DNA from 2 places in the Streptomyces blastmyceticus genome. Region 1 is predicted to be linked to the other one. Evidence: riboswitches for the same ligand, from Rfam matches in the RefSeq annotation. Region 1 holds a riboswitch; the other holds the start of a gene.
What was found. A riboswitch is a leader RNA that binds a small molecule or an ion and turns the genes downstream of it on or off. The one in region 1 is predicted to bind cobalamin.

Region 1 (5,280 bases):
CCGTCGCGTGGACGGCGTGGGTGTGCACGACGGCCGCCGCGTCGGTGGAGCGGTAGACGGCCAGGTGCATGGGGAGCTCGCTGGTGGGGGTCAACTCGCCGAGGACCTGGCGCCCGTCGAGGTCGACGCCGACCGCGTCCTCCGGTCCCAGCCGGTCGTACGGGACCCCGCTGGGAGTGACAAGAACGACATCTCCGACTCGCGCGGAGACATTGCCGGAGGTGCCCACCACCAGCTCGTCCGCGGTGGTGCGGCGGGCGGTGGAGACGACCTCGGCCCAGGCCCGCCCGACATCCCCGCCCATGTCGCCCTTGTCGTCGTGTGCTGTGTTCGATATCCGCATAGCCCTCTGCCTCCGGTTGGCGTCACCACTCGGTCCGACCCAGTTCACCTTCCGTTCACCCAGGGTCTTTACGGTCACCGCTGTACTGACCATCGAGCTGATTGCCTGGGTGAATGGAACACATCACGCTTCTCATCGGGATCGTGATCGTCACGGCCTTGGTGTTCGACTTTACGAACGGCTTCCACGACACGGCCAACGCCATGGCCACCACCATCTCCACCGGGGCGCTCAAGCCCAAGGTCGCGGTGGCGATGTCGGCGGTTCTCAATCTCGTCGGCGCGTTCCTGTCCGTCGAGGTCGCCAAGACCATCTCCGGGGGCATCATCGACGAGAGTGCCGGCATCAGACCCGAAGTGATCTTCGCGGGCCTGATCGGCGCGATCGTCTGGAACCTGCTGACGTGGCTGGCCGGACTGCCCTCCAGTTCCTCGCACGCCCTCTTCGGCGGCCTGATCGGCGCGACCATCGTGTCCGTCGGTTTCAACGCGGTGAACGCCGACAAGGTCGTCATGAAGGTCCTCATCCCGGCGGTCGCGGCGCCCGTCGTGGCCGGCATCGCCGCCATGGTCGCGACCCGGCTCACCTACCGGCTCGCCAAGGGCCGCGACGAGAAGGAGACCGCCAAGGGCTACCGCGCCGGGCAGATCGCCTCGGCCGCCCTGGTCTCCCTCGCCCACGGCACCAACGACGCCCAGAAGACGATGGGTGTCATCACCCTCGCGCTGGTCACCGGCGGTGTCGTCGCCCCGCACTCCGACCCGCCGCTGTGGGTCATCGTCTCCGCGGGCCTGGCCATCGCGCTCGGTACGTACCTGGGCGGCTGGCGCATCATCCGCACGCTCGGCAAGGGCCTCACCGACATCCAGCCGCCGCAGGGCTTCGCCGCCCAGACCGGCGCCGCGACCGTGATCCTCGCCTCCTCGCACATCGGCTTCGCCCTCTCCACCACCCAGGTCTGCTCCGGCTCGATCATGGGTTCCGGCCTCGGCCGCAAGGGCGGCGTCGTCCGCTGGTCGACCGCGGGCCGGATGGCCATCGCCTGGTGCCTGACGCTGCCGGCCGCGGGCCTCGTCGCCGGTGGCGCCGCGTTCCTCGCCGACCAGGGCGACTGGGGCGTCACCACCGTCGCCGTCCTCGGCCTGCTGGTGTCCGGCGCGATCTACGCCGCCTCCCGCCGCAAGCCCGTCACCCACGACAGCCTGGACGAGGTCCCGGACGCCGAGCCGGCGGGCGTGGTCACCGCCGCGCTCCAGGCCGTCGCCCCGCCGCCGGCCGGTCCCGTGGCCGCCGCCCCGGTGGTCGCCGTCTCCTCCGAAGCCGGGCGCACCCCCGCCGCCGCGGCGAGCTAAGGAATCCACACCATGCAGATCGACTGGGCAGCTCTTGGGCAGGTCTTCGGCGTCAGCCTCGTGGTGACCGTCGGATTGGTCGGCGTCTTCACTCTGGGGATCGTCGGCACGTCCTCCGCCTCCGCGGCGGGGACGCGGCCGGGTTCGCTCGCCCGCACCGGCGCGTACGCGTGCTTCGCGCTGTGCGCGGCCGCGGTGGGGTACGGCATCTACTTGATCGTCGCGTAGGTCGCGGCTGCGCCGCTTGTCCTCAAACGCCGGGTGGGCCGGATATCCAGCCCGCCCGGCGTTTTGGGTGCGCCCCCGAGGAACGAAGGCCAGCTCAGGACGGAAGTTGACGCCCGTTCACACCCCATGGTGGACTTCCGGGGCCAAACGGCGACAGCAGAGGAAGCCGGTGCGAGTCCGGCGCGGTCCCGCCACTGTCACCGGGGAGCGTCTCCCCCACCGGAGAGCCACGGCCCGCGCACGCGGGCGGGAAGGCCGGGGCGACGTCGATCCGGGAGCCAGGAGACTCTGGTCGCCGGTCACGTCGAACCAGGGCGCGGACCCTGAGTGAGGACACATCGCCATGCCCGGCTGCCGTCGACCATCCCGAACCCTCGTCCTCAGGTATCGCACGACGGCGGTCTGAGCCGATGCGCGCCGATCACCTCGGTTTCGCGTGCGGTGCCGCCCTCGGCTTCCTCGGCGACCTCGCCCTCGGCGACCCCCGCCGCGGCCACCCCGTGGCCGCCTTCGGCCGTGCCGCGCAGGCGGTGGAGCAGCGGCTGTGGCGCGACCACCGCGGCTACGGCGCCCTGCACACGCTGCTGTGCGCGGGCGGCACCGCGGCCGCCGCCGGAGCGCTGGCCCGTACCGTACGCCGTTCCCGCACCGCCGGCGTCGCCCTGACCGCCGCCACCACCTGGGCCGTGCTGGGCGGCACCTCGCTGGGCCGCGAGGCGCGGGCCATCGGGGGCGCGCTCGCCGCCGGTGACATCGAGGTCGCCCGGGAGCGGCTGCCGCACCTGTGCGGGCGCGACCCGCAGGCGCTGGACGGCGCGCAGATGGCGCGCGCGGTCGTGGAGTCCGTCGCCGAGAACACCTCCGACGCCGTCGTGGGCGCCCTCGTCTGGGGGGCGCTGGGCGGGGTGCCGGGGCTGGCCGGGTTCCGTGCCGTCAACACCCTGGACGCGATGGTCGGCCACAAGTCGCCGCGCTACCGGCGCTTCGGCTGGGCCTCGGCCCGGCTCGACGACGTCGTCGGCTGGCCCGGCGCGCGGCTGACCGCCGCCCTCACCGTCCTCGCCGGTCCCGACCCGCGGGGCGCCTGGCGGGTGGCCCGGCGCGACGCGTCCCGGCACCCGAGCCCCAACGCGGGCCCGGTGGAGGCCGCGTTCGCCGGGGCGCTCGGCGTGCGCCTCGGCGGCACGCTCGCGTACAAGGGCCGCGTCGAGCACCGCCCCGTCCTGGGCGCGGAGAACCGCCCCGTGGAGACCGCCGACATCGAGCGCGCCGTGCGGCTCTCCCGACGCGTGTCGCTGCTGGCGCTGGGCGTCGCGATCGGGGTGCGGGCCGCCGTCTCCCGGGGCCGTGCGGCGGGCAGCCTTTCCCCAGATCGCCTTACGAGGAGGAACCGGTGACAGCGGAGATGAGCGGGCCCCCGGGCCCGCTGGGCGGGGGCCTGCTCGTGGCCGGGACGACCTCGGACGCGGGCAAGAGCGTGGTGACCGCCGGGATCTGCCGGTGGCTGGTCCGCAAGGGCGTCAAGGTCGCGCCGTTCAAGGCGCAGAACATGTCGCTCAACTCCTTCGTGACCCGCGAGGGCGCGGAGATAGGCCGCGCCCAGGCCATGCAGGCGGCCGCCGCCCGGGTCGAGCCGTCGGCCCTGATGAACCCCGTGCTGCTCAAGCCCGGCAGCGACCGCAGCAGTCAGGTGGTGCTGATGGGCAAGCCGGTGGGCGAGCTCAGCGCCCGCGGCTACCATTCGGGGCGGCAGGAGCAGTTGCTGGGGACGGTCACCGACTGCCTGGCCGAGCTGCGCCGCACCCACGACGCGGTGATCTGCGAGGGCGCGGGCAGCCCCGCCGAGATCAATCTGCGGCGCACCGACATCGTCAACATGGGCATAGCCCGGGCCGCGCGGCTGCCGGTCGTCGTGGTCGGCGACATCGACCGGGGCGGGGTGTTCGCGTCGTTCTTCGGTACGACGGCGCTGCTGTCCCGTGAGGACCAGGCCCACATAGCGGGCTATCTGGTCAACAAGTTCCGGGGCGACGTGACGCTGCTGGAGCCCGGTCTGAAGATGCTGCGGGACCTGACCGGGCGGCCCACCGTCGGCGTGCTGCCGTTCGCCCACGGCCTCGGCATCGACGAGGAGGACGGCCTGCGGGTGTCGATGCGCGGGGCCGTGCGGGAGTCGGTGGTGGCCCCGCCGCACGGCGCGGACGTGCTGCGCGTCGCGGTGTGCGCGGTGCCGCTGATGTCGAACTTCACCGACGTCGACGCGCTCGCCGCCGAACCGGGCGTCGTCGTGCGCTTCGTGGACCGCCCGGAGGAGCTGATCGACGCCGACCTGGTCGTCGTGCCGGGCACCCGCGGCACCGTACGGGCGCTCGCCTGGCTGCGCGAGCGCGGGCTGGCGGACGCGATCGCGCGGCGCGCGGCGGAGGGCCGGCCGGTGCTGGGCGTCTGCGGCGGCTTCCAGGTGCTGGGCGAGCGCATCGAGGACGAGGTCGAGTCGAAGGCGGGCACGGTCGAGGGCCTCGGCCTGCTGCCCGTACGGGTGCGGTTCGCCCGGGAGAAGACGCTGGCCAGACCGGTCGGCGAGGCGCTGGGCGAGCGGGTGGAGGGCTACGAGATCCACCACGGCGTCGCCGAAGTGCTGGGCGGCGACGAGCCGTTCCTGGACGGCTGCCGCTCGGGCGCGGTGTGGGGCACGCACTGGCACGGCTCGCTGGAGAGCGACGGCTTCCGGCGGGCGTTCCTGCGCCGCGTCGCCGAGGCCGCGGGCCGGGCGTTCGTACCGGCGCCGGACACGTCGTTCGCGGCGCTGCGCGAGGAGCAGCTGGACCGCCTGGGCGATCTCATCGAGGAGCACGCGGACACGGACGCGCTCCTGCGGCTGATCGAGGACGGCGTGCCGGCCGGCGCGCCCTTCATCCCGCCGGGCGCGCCGTGAACGCCCCCGCCGCGCGGACCAGTCAGAGCAATTCCCTCGAAGGGGGTACCCGTTGATGGCCTCGGCCACCTATCCGTTCACCGCGGTCGTCGGGATGGACGACATGCGCCTGGGCCTGCTGCTCAACGCGATCTCCCCGTCGATCGGCGGAGTGCTCGTACGGGGCGAGAAGGGCACCGCGAAGAGCACGATGGTGCGCGGCGTCGCCGCGCTCATGCCCGCTGTCGACGTCGTCGGCGGCTGCCGCTTCTCCTGCGCTCCGGACGCCCCGGACCCGGCGTGCCCCGATGGCCCCCACGAGTCGGGGGCGGGCGACACCCGGCCCGCCCGGATGGTCGAACTCCCCGTCGGCGCCTCCGAGGACCGGCTCGTCGGCGCGCTCGACATCGAGCGGGCCCTGTCCGAGGGCGTGAAGGCCTTCG
Region 2 (5,280 bases), on a different contig from region 1:
GAGGATCAGCGGGGCGGCCGCCAGCTCCGCGGGGGAGAGCGGGGCGCGGCGGCGGGCCCACGCGTGGCCCGGGGCGACCACGACGGCCAGCCGGTCGTGGCCGATGACCGCGCCGTCCAGCCCCGCGGGCACGTCGAGGCCCTCGACGAAGCCGAGGTCGGCCTCGCCCGCGCGCAGCCGGTCCGCGACGGCCGCGGAGTTCCCGGCGAGCAGCGAGACGGCCGTACCGGGCAGCAGCCCGCGCAGCGCGATCAGCCAGCCCGGCAGCAGATACTCGGCGATGGTCATGCTCGCGGCCACCCGCAGCCGGGAGTCCCGGCGGCCGCGCAGCGCCTGCGTGCCCGCGTCGAACGCCTCGGCGGCCTCGACGACCCGCCGCGCCCAGTCGGTGACGAGCGCCCCCGCGTCGGTGAGCCGGGAACCGCGCGGTGAGCGCTCGACCAGGGCCACGCCGAGCATGCGCTCCATGCTGCGGATCCGGCTGCTGGCGGCGGGCTGGGTGATGCCCACCTCGCGGGCCGCCCGCCCCAGGCTGCCCAGCCGGGCCACGGCGAGCAGCAGCTCCAGCGCCCCGAGATCGGGCACCCGGTGCGCGAGCGGGCTCCTCGGCTCGTCGGAACTCCTCGGATCGCTCATAAACCCAGCTTATGCCCTCATAGACCGATGGCCTCTGGTCGCGCGGAGCGTCACGGGCGATCGTGGAGACATGACCACGCTCGTCCATCCCAGCCCCACCCCCCTCACGCGTCACCACTCGCGGCCCGGTGTCCGTCACCTCGGCCCGAACTGGTACGCCGCCGTGATGGGCACCGCCATCGTCGCGGGCGCAGGCAGCGCCCTCCCGCTGCGGGCGCCCGGGCTGCGCGGCGCGTACGAGGTCGTGTGGGCGCTGGCCGCCCTCGGGCTGCTCACCCTGCTGACCGCCCGCGCCGCGCACTGGCTGCGCCACCCCGACCAGGCCCGCCGCCACCTCGCCGACCCGATGGTCGCGCCGTTCTACGGCTGCCTGGCCATGGCCCTGCTGGCCGTCGGCAGCGTCACGCTCGGCGTGGGCTCGGACGTCATCGGCAAGGACACGGCCGTCGCCGCCGACGCCGTCCTCTGGGTGGCGGGCACGGTGATCGGTCTCGCGGCGGCCGCGGGCATCCCGTACCTGATGGTCACCCGGCACAGGATCGGGGTGGACGGCGCCTCGCCCGTCTGGCTCCTCCCGGTCGTCGCGCCCATGGTGTCCGCCGCGACCGGCCCGGCGCTGGTGGCGCACCTGCCGCACGGCCAGTGGCAGGAGGCCATGCTGCTCGGCTGCTACGCGCTGTTCGGCATGAGCCTGCTGGCCACGCTGGTCATCCTGCCGCTGGTGTTCGCCCGGCTGATCCACCACGGTGCGCTGCCCCTCGCGCTGACCCCGGCCCTCTTCCTCGTCCTCGGCCCGCTCGGGCAGTCGACCACGGCCGTCAACAACGTCGCCGACGCCGCGCACGGCACCGCCGCCGCCTCCTACACCCAGGCGATGACCGCCTTCGGCGTGCTCTACGGCACCCCCGTGATGGGCTTCGCGCTGCTGTGGCTGGCGCTGGCCACCGCCATGGTGGTGCGGGCCTTCCGGCGCGGCATGGGCTTCGCGATGACGTGGTGGGCCTTCACCTTCCCCATCGGCACCTGCGTCACCGGCGCCGCCGGGCTCGCCCGCCACACCGGTCTGCACGCCTTCAACGGCCTGGCCTACGGGCTCTACGCGCTGCTCGTCGCGGCCTGGCTGGTCGCCGCCGTGTGCACCCTGCGCGGCCTGGTCAGCGGCCGGCTGCTCGCAGCGCCGCGGCCAGCACCCGGGGCGCCTGCGTCAGCGAAGGCCCGTACCACGTGAGGTGACGGCCGCTGACGAGCGCGGACGGCAGCCCGGGGAACGCCTCCGGGCCGTCGTCCGCGGTGAAGCGGTACGGCTCGTCGGGCAGGACGACCAGTTCGGCGCCGCACGAGGTCAGCTCGTCGAGGGGCACGCGGGGATAGCGCTCCGCGTGCCCCGCGTGCGTATGGGCGACACCGAGCCGGGCGAGGACGTCCCCCGCGAAGGTGTCCCGGCCCAGGACCATCCACGGCCGCCGCCACACCGGCACCACCGCCCGCACGGCCGGGCCCGTCGGCCGCACCTCCCGCCACGCGTCCTCGGCCTCCGCCAGCCACCCGGGCCGCTCCAGCCCGCACCCCTCCACCAGCACCCGCTCCAGCTCCCCGAACGCCTGCTCCAGGGTGCGCACTTCGGTGACCAGCACCCGCAGGCCCGCCGCACGCAGCGCGGCGAGGTCGGGGGCGCGGTTCTCCTCCTCGTTGGCGAGGACGAGGTCGGGCGCGAGGGCGGCGATCCGGGCCACGTCGGGGTTCTTGGTGCCACCGATCCGGGTCACGTCGAGCCCGGCGGGGTGGTCGCACCAGTCGGTGGCGCCGACGAGCAGCCCGGGCGCGGTGACGGCCACGGCCTCGGTGAGCGAGGGGACGAGCGACACCACGCGCCGTACGGCAGTGCGAATGGCCATGATCACAGAGTACGCCCGGCCCGCAACTCCTGTGACTATGCTGGCCGGTGCAGCTGGTTCGCCCCGTCCGCCAGGCGGGAGCGTCGCAAGAGGGAATCCGGTGCGAATCCGGAACTGCCCCGCAGCGGTGAGTGGGAACGACCGCGGTCATGAGCACTGGACGACGTCCGGGAAGCGACCGCCAGTAGGTGCCCGGCCCTTCGACGAGGGACCGGAGCGCGCCCACGAGTCCGAAGACCTGCCACTGCCCGTACACCCGCACGGGGTACGGACCCACCGAACTCCGGAGGAGAGTTCCGTGAAGCAGACGCATGTCGCACGCGTACGCCCCACCCTGCACGGCTATCCGCGGCAAGGGCCGCGCCGCGAGCTGAAGAAGGCCACCGAGAGCTATTGGGCCGGCCACCTGGACGCCGGTCAGCTGCTGGAAACCGCCGCCGCGCTGCGGGCCGCGGCCCGCGAGGAGCTGCGCGAGGCGGGCATCACCGAGGTGGCCACCGGCGACTTCTCGCTCTACGACCACGTCCTGGACACGGCCTGGGCGGTCGGCGCGGTGCCGGAGCGGCACCGGGCGGCGGCCGGCACCGAGCTGGACGTCTACTTCGCCATGGCCCGCGGCACGGCACAGGTGCCGCCGCTGGAGATGACGAAGTGGTTCGACACCAATTACCACTATCTCGTACCCGAGTTGGGGCCGGACGCTGTGTTCGCCCCGGATTCCCGCAAGCAGGTCACCGAGTTCCGTGAGGCGCGAGAGGCGGGCTTCACGGCCCGGCCCGTGCTGCTGGGGCCGGTCAGCTTCCTGCTGCTGGCCAAGCCCGCGCCCGGCGCCGGGGCGGACTTCGAGCCGCTGACGCTCCTGGACCGGCTGCTGCCGGTGTACGCGTCGCTGCTCGCGGACCTGCGGGCGGCGGGGGCGGACTGGGTGCAGCTCGACGAGCCCGTGCTCGTGCAGGACCGGCCCCGGTCGGTGCTCGGCGCCACCGCCCGCGCCTACCGCGAGCTCGGCGCCGCGACCGACCGGCCGAAGCTGCTGGTCGCCTCCTACTTCGACCGGCTCGGCGACGCCCTGCCCGTGCTCGCACAGTCCCCCGTCGAGGGGCTCGCGATGGACTTCACCGGGCCCGCGGCCGCCAACCTCGACGCGCTCGCCGCCCTCGGCGGGCTGCCCGGCAAGCGGCTGATCGCGGGCGTCGTCGACGGCCGCAACGTCTGGGCCGCCGACCTGGAGCGGGCCCTGTCCACCCTGGCCACCCTGCTCGGCCTGGTCGAACGGCTCGACGTGGCGCCGTCCTGCTCCCTGCTGCACGTGCCGCTCGACGTCGCCGCGGAACGCGACCTCGACCCGCAGGTCGCCCGCTGGCTGTCCTTCGCCCGGCAGAAGACCGCCGAAGTCGCCACCCTGGCAAGGGCGCTGAGCGAGGGCCGCGAGGCGGTGGCACCGCAGCTCGCCGCCAACCGGGCCGCCCTCACGGCCCGCGCGGGCTCGGCGCTGACCCGCGACGCGGCCGTACGGGAGCGCTGTGCCGCCGTCACCGCCGCGGACGCGCGCCGACCGCAGCCGTACGCGGAGCGGACCGCCGCCCAGCGCGCCCGGCTCGGCCTGCCGCCGCTGCCGACCACCACCATCGGCTCCTTCCCGCAGACCGCCGAGCTGCGCCGCGCGCGGGCCGAGCTGCGCGCCGGGAAGCTGACCGCCGACGGCTACCGCGAGCGGATCGCCGCGGAGATCCGCGAGGTGATCGCCTTCCAGGAGAAGGCGGGCCTCGACGTGCTGGTGCACGGCGAACCCGAACGCAACGACATGGTCCAGCACTTCGCCGAGCGGCTGAACGGCTACCTCGCCACCCGGCACGGCTGGGTGCAGTCCTACGGCACGCGCTACGTCCGCCCGCCGATCCTCGCCGGTGACGTCTCGCGGCCCGCGCCCATGACCGTCGAATGGACGGGCTACGCCCAGTCGTTGACCCGGCGCCCCGTGAAGGGCATGCTCACCGGCCCCGTCACCATGCTGTCCTGGTCCTTCGTCCGGGACGACCAGCCGCTCGCCGAGACCGCCCGCCAAGTCGCGCTCGCGCTGCGCGACGAGGTCGCGGACCTGGAGGCGGCGGGCACCGCCGTGATCCAGGTGGACGAACCCGCCCTGCGCGAGCTGCTGCCGCTGCGCGCGCCCGCCCGGCCCGGTTATCTGGAGTGGGCGACCGAGGCGTTCCGCCTGGCGACGAGCGGGGTCCGCGCGGACACCCAGATCCACACGCACATGTGCTACGCCGAGTTCGGCGAGATCCTGCCCGGCATCGAGGCGCTGGACGCGGACGTCATCAGCCTGGAGGCGGCGCGCTCCCGGATGGCCGTCGCGGACGAACTCGCCACCGCCGGCTATCCGCGCGAGGCGGGCCCGGGGGTCTACGACATCCACTCGCCGCGCGTCCCCTCCGTCGAGGAGGTCGCTGCGCTGCTGCGGCACGCGCTGCGGGCCGTACCGGCGGAACGGCTGTGGGTGAACCCCGACTGCGGCCTGAAGACGAGGTCCCCGGAGGAAGCGGGGCCGGCGCTGGAGAACCTGGTCACCGCGGCCCGGCAGGTCCGCTCGACCCTGCCGCACTCCGGCTGAGGAGCCACCGTGGAAGCACCGCCCATCGACAAGGTCCCGGCCGACTCGTCCGTCACCCTTGCCCACATCATGAGCGAGCACGACACCAATCTGTACGGCACGGTGCACGGTGGCGCCGTGATGCGCCTCGTCGAC

Region 2: it holds a riboswitch for cobalamin, as region 1 does, so the genes downstream of both, metE (5-methyltetrahydropteroyltriglutamate--homocysteine S-methyltransferase) here and ABD269_RS09565 (cobalamin biosynthesis protein) in region 1, are expected to answer to the same signal.

Annotation. Positions count from the first base shown of each region.
Region 1 is NZ_BAAABW010000011.1:23,985-29,264, reverse strand. Features, by position in the region: gene ABD269_RS09580 (class II aldolase/adducin family protein) at 1-343, opposite strand, end outside; gene ABD269_RS09575 (inorganic phosphate transporter) at 457-1,695, shown strand; gene ABD269_RS09570 (hypothetical protein) at 1,708-1,923, shown strand; cobalamin riboswitch at 2,084-2,211, shown strand; gene ABD269_RS09565 (cobalamin biosynthesis protein) at 2,334-3,320, shown strand; gene ABD269_RS09560 (cobyric acid synthase) at 3,329-4,858, shown strand; gene ABD269_RS09555 (putative cobaltochelatase) at 4,914-5,280, shown strand, end outside.
Region 2 is NZ_BAAABW010000039.1:66,451-71,730, reverse strand. Features, by position in the region: gene ABD269_RS32420 (LysR family transcriptional regulator) at 1-636, opposite strand, end outside; gene ABD269_RS32415 (TDT family transporter) at 707-1,864, shown strand; gene ABD269_RS32410 (helical backbone metal receptor) at 1,791-2,531, opposite strand; cobalamin riboswitch at 2,568-2,791, shown strand; gene metE (5-methyltetrahydropteroyltriglutamate--homocysteine S-methyltransferase) at 2,830-5,145, shown strand; gene ABD269_RS32400 (acyl-CoA thioesterase) at 5,155-5,280, shown strand, end outside.